DNA from 2 places in the Vibrio orientalis CIP 102891 genome. Region 2 is predicted to be linked to the other one. Evidence: predicted binding sites of a transcription regulator. Region 2 holds the regulator's gene; the other holds the start of a gene.
The links. Region 2 encodes MetJ, which represses methionine synthesis genes. Its sites were predicted from a motif close to TTAGACNTNTANANGTCTAA; they were not measured.
Positions count from the first base shown of each region.

Region 1: the regulator MetJ is predicted to act here: its motif matches at 1,421-1,440, upstream of metA (homoserine O-acetyltransferase MetA).

Region 1 covers NZ_ACZV01000005.1:860,635-863,100, forward strand. The annotation lists gene pilW (type IV pilus biogenesis/stability protein PilW) at 1-262, opposite strand, end outside; gene metA (homoserine O-acetyltransferase MetA) at 457-1,398, opposite strand; gene VIA_RS14805 (ATP-binding protein) at 1,528-1,920, shown strand; gene VIA_RS14810 (DUF3859 domain-containing protein) at 1,899-2,336, shown strand; gene VIA_RS14815 (bifunctional diguanylate cyclase/phosphodiesterase) at 2,463-2,466, shown strand, end outside.
Region 2 covers NZ_ACZV01000005.1:2,349,153-2,351,618, forward strand. The annotation lists gene VIA_RS21470 (malic enzyme-like NAD(P)-binding protein) at 1-1,147, shown strand, start outside; gene metJ (met regulon transcriptional regulator MetJ) at 1,256-1,576, opposite strand; gene VIA_RS21480 (O-succinylhomoserine (thiol)-lyase) at 1,796-2,466, shown strand, end outside.

The sequences.
Region 1 (2,466 bases), 1.5 Mb from region 2:
TCGCTGATTCAGTTTCTTCGACTTGTTCGAAGTAGTGGGCGAGTGAAAGCTGAGCTCGATAATAGTTCGGGTCATGCTTAAGGGCCATTTCAAAGTTTTCACGCGCCTTAATCATATTACCCTGTTTAAGGTAACCAATACCCAGTTTAACCCTAGCTTCAGAACGTTCTCTTAGTTGCGATTGAGCAATATTGTTCGAGGTTGCATCAACAGTCATACAACCAGAAAGAATCAGTAGGGTAGATGGTAGTACTAGGCGCATGATTTGAACTCAAAGTGGATTACGACGAGTATATTACGCCTTAAACCTTATCTACTGAGCCTGTAGGAATGGAGATGCGACAGGTGTAGTCGTTCGCTCTTGAACGAATGAAACAGAAGAATGAAAAAAGGCGCCTACTATGGGATAAGCGCCTTATTAACCTTTACCTAATTAGTTACTGTAGGCACTGCTGTTCAATCATCTTTAGTGAAATTGGCTTCACTGAATTTATCAAGATCGTATGGCGTTTGCTGGTAAACGCAGTAGTTTAGCCAGTTTGAAAATAATAGGTGACCGTGGCTACGCCAACTTGCGCATGGTGGGTTGTCAGGGTTGTTGTTTGGGTAGTAGTTAACTGGAATAGCAGGCTCCATTCCTTCGCCAAGGTCACGGATGTATTCATTATGTAGTGTGTGCGAGTCATACTCTGGGTGACCAGTGACAAATACATTACGTTTGTCTTTCGTCGCTGCTAAGTAGACGCCTGCAACATCTGATGTCGCTAACACATCAAGGTCAGTGTTCTGTTCCAGATACTCAGGTGAGAAATCCGCATAGCGACTGTGTGGTGCTAAGAATGTGTCATCAAACCCTCTAAGTACAGGGTGGTAAGGGTTATGAATCTTGTGATGATAGACACCGGAAAGCTTCTCTTTACGCGTCCGCTTTGGCAAATCGTAAAGGAGCTTTAGACCAGCCTGCGCAGCCCAACACACATAGAGTGTCGAGGTGACGTGGTTTTTAGCCCAGTTCATGATGGTTTGTAGATGATCCCAATAAATGACATCTTCAAACTGGACAAGGCCAAGCGGGGCTCCGGTGATGATCAGGCCATCAAAGTTACGCTCTTTAACCATCTCAAACTGGCGATAAAAGTTATCTAGGTGCTCTGTCGGCGTGTTTTTGCTCGGGCGATCATCAATGCGCAGTAGTTCAATATCGACCTGCAATGGACTGTTGGATAATAAACGTAAGAATTGAGTTTCCGTCTCAATTTTCTTAGGCATAAGATTGAGGATCAAAACCTTAAGTGGACGAATTTCCTGTGTGGATGCACGAGACTCTGGCATCACGAAGATGTTTTCAGTGCGTAATACGTCTGAGGCTGGTAGTTGATCGGGGATCTTAATTGGCACAGCTTACTCCCTAAGCGTAATTATGGACGTCTATACTTCTAAACTTAACCCAATCAGAATGAGATGTCGATAGCAATTTTGGGCCCATTTGTATTAAGATTCGGCCATCGCACTCAAATTAACTCTACTATGACCGTGAAATTGACGCTAATCCGAGGACTACCCGGTTCGGGAAAAAGTACACTAGCTAAAACCTTTGAAGTGGCGCATTTCGAAGCGGATATGTATTTTGTTGATGCAGAAGGAAACTATCGCTATCAGGCAGAGAAAATTGGTGAGGCGCACCAGTGGTGCCAATCGATGACGGAGCAATCTCTAGCAAACAGTGCGAGTGTAGTCGTGTCTAATACCTTTGTAAGGCGTTGGGAAATGATGCCTTATTATAAAATGGCCAAACGTTATGGTGCTGAATTTGAAGTGATTGAATGCCATGAAAACTATGGTAACGTCCATGAGGTTGAGCCCCATATTATTGAAATGATGAAAAAAAGGTGGCAAGAGTGGCGAAGAGAAGCCCAGTAGTCGAGATGTTATCTTACGGCATTTATAAAGAGTGGGATTCTAAATCAAAGCATCTACCGAAGATTCAAGAATTCACAACCAAAGTGCCTGCCGATGAAGAGATAGAATTCGGTTATATCGTCAATCTCAAAAAGGCCAAGGGAGAAGTGATTGAGTTTTGTATTGCTCACCCTGGAGTTAAAGGCAAAAAAGGGCAGACGTTAGAACCGTTTACTGGTGATATGCATGTTGGTAGTAATGACTGGGATTTTTATCTAGGGGATACGATACAGCTGTTAGACCCTATCGATGGCTATGAATCCAATATTGGTAAATGGCGCATGACCATTACGATGAACAACAAAGTGATTGCCGATAAAACCTTCGATGTCTTTTCCAGAGACGAAGGAGAGTTCTGGAAGCGTCGTGGATTTTAGACTTTGTTAATGAAGAAACTCATCCAATAAGTGCCTCAATTAACTAAATTAGAGGCATATCAAACTCGGTAGTAAGTTTTTTATATAATATTGATATAAGCCAATAGAATTATAACAATATTTTATATGA
Region 2 (2,466 bases):
TCTTGCACTAGCATACAGCCCTGGCGTGGCAGAACCTGTACGTGAAATCGCGCAAAACGCCGATAACGTTTACAAGTACACTTCGAAAGGAAATATGGTTGCGGTTATCTCGAACGGCACTGCAATTCTTGGCTTAGGTAACTTAGGTCCTCTAGCGTCAAAACCGGTAATGGAAGGTAAATCACTTCTGTTCAAACGTTTTGCAGGTCTAGACTCGATTGATATTGAAGTAAAACACCGCACGATTGAAGAGTTTGTTGATACCGTGGCAAACATCGCCGACACCTTTGGCGGTATTAACCTTGAAGACATCAAAGCACCTGATTGTTTTGAAATTGAAAAGCAGCTGATTGAACGTTGTGATGTACCTGTGTTCCACGATGATCAACACGGTACCGCCATTGTAACGGCTGCAGGTATGCTTAATGCGATTGAGCTGCAAGGTAAAAAACTAGAAGAAGCGACAATTGTGTGTCTGGGTGCTGGCGCCGCTGCTGTCGCGTGTATGGAGCTACTGATCAAATGTGGCGCAATGCGCGAAAAGATCTATATGCTTGACCGTAAGGGTGTAATTCATACTCGCCGTGACGATCTCAACGAATACAAACAACTATTCGCCAACAATACAGACAAGCGCACACTAGAAGATGTGATTGAAGGGGCGGATCTGTTCTTGGGTGTATCTGGTCCTAACCTATTGTCACCAGAAGCACTAAAGCTGATGGCAGACAAACCAGTGGTATTTGCGTGTTCGAACCCAGATCCAGAGATCAAGCCAGAGCTCGCTTACGAGGTACGTGACGATCTGATTATGGGTACTGGTCGCAGTGACTACCCTAACCAGGTAAACAACGTGTTATGTTTCCCATTTATCTTCCGTGGCGCTTTAGACGTTCGCGCAAGTGAAATTAACGATGAAATGAAGCTGGCCGCCGTTGATGCGATTCGTCAGTTAGCAAAAGAAGAAGTGCCTGCAGAAGTACTGATTGCAGCAGGTGTTGATGCGCTTTCATTCGGCCCGGGTTACATCATTCCAAAACCAATGGATTCTCGCTTACTACCTCGCGTAGCCAAAGCGGTAGCTCAAGCTGCTGTTGACTCAGGTGTTGCTCGTATAGAAATGCCAGAAAACTACATGGCAAACTAATCAGTTTAAATCACAAACAATAAAAAACCGCTCTCCAATGGAGAGCGGTTTTTTTGTATCTATTCAGTATTGGCTCACAGCGAAAAACTAAGGTGCTTGTGGTTTTTATTATTCTTCGTCAAACGCTTCAAATTCAATACCCATCTCTGTCATTAGTTTTTTCACTTCTGCAGGAATATCGTCTGGGCGATCTTTACGTAAGTCTTCATCCGTCGGCAATGGTTGGCCTGTATAAGCATGGAGAAATGCTTCACACAATAGCTCGCTATTGGTTGCGTGGCGGAGGTTATTAATCTGACGACGCGTACGCTCATCAGTCAATACCTTCAATACTTTCAATGGAATAGAAACGGTAATCTTCTTTACTTGTTCGCTTTTCTTTCCATGTTCAGCATATGGGCTTATATATTCGCCATTCCAATCTGCCATTGCGCACCTTTTGTAAATATTTATGTTTGAAATTAGAAAGCGCAATTTTAGCGGGATTTATGGCCATAAGCAAAGACATATAGACGTCTAGAAGTATTGACGGCCACAAAAATGACAAGTAAAGTGAACAGATATGGGATTGGAATAACATATATCTAACAACCAACAGGTATAGCGTATTCCCTACTAGAAGTCACTAAAGTTCGAAAGGAAACACTTATGAGCACCCGCAAACCAGCCACAATCGCGGTACGTACTGGTATCGAGTCTGACACTCAGCATCACGCAGTTGTTCCACCAATCTACCTATCGACCAACTATGGCTTCCCTGCATTTGGCGAAGTACCAAAGTACGACTATACCCGCTCAGGGAACCCTAACCGTGGTTTGCTTGAAACGGCTCTGTTCGAGTTAGAATCCGGTAAAGGCGCTGTCGTCACTAACTGTGGTACCTCAGCACTTAATCTTTGGGTATCCGCCTTCCTAGGCCCAGACGACCTTATCGTGGCACCACATGACTGTTACGGCGGTACTTACCGTCTATTCAACACTCGCGCTAATAAAGGTGATTTTAAAGTCGAGTTTGTTGATCAGTCCGATCAGCAAGCATTGGCAGCCGCTATCGCCAAAAAGCCCAAATTAATTCTACTAGAAACACCATCAAACCCACTTGTGCGCGTGGTCGACATTGCAGAGGTGTGTGAACAGGCTAAGCAAGTCGGCGCTCTTGTCGCTGTCGACAATACCTTTTTGACACCTGTGTTCCAAAAGCCTTTAGAGCTTGGGGCTGACTTTGTTATTCACTCAACAACGAAATATATCAACGGCCATTCAGACGTTATTGGCGGCGTTGTGATCACCAAAACAGAACAGCACGCTGAAGAGCTGGC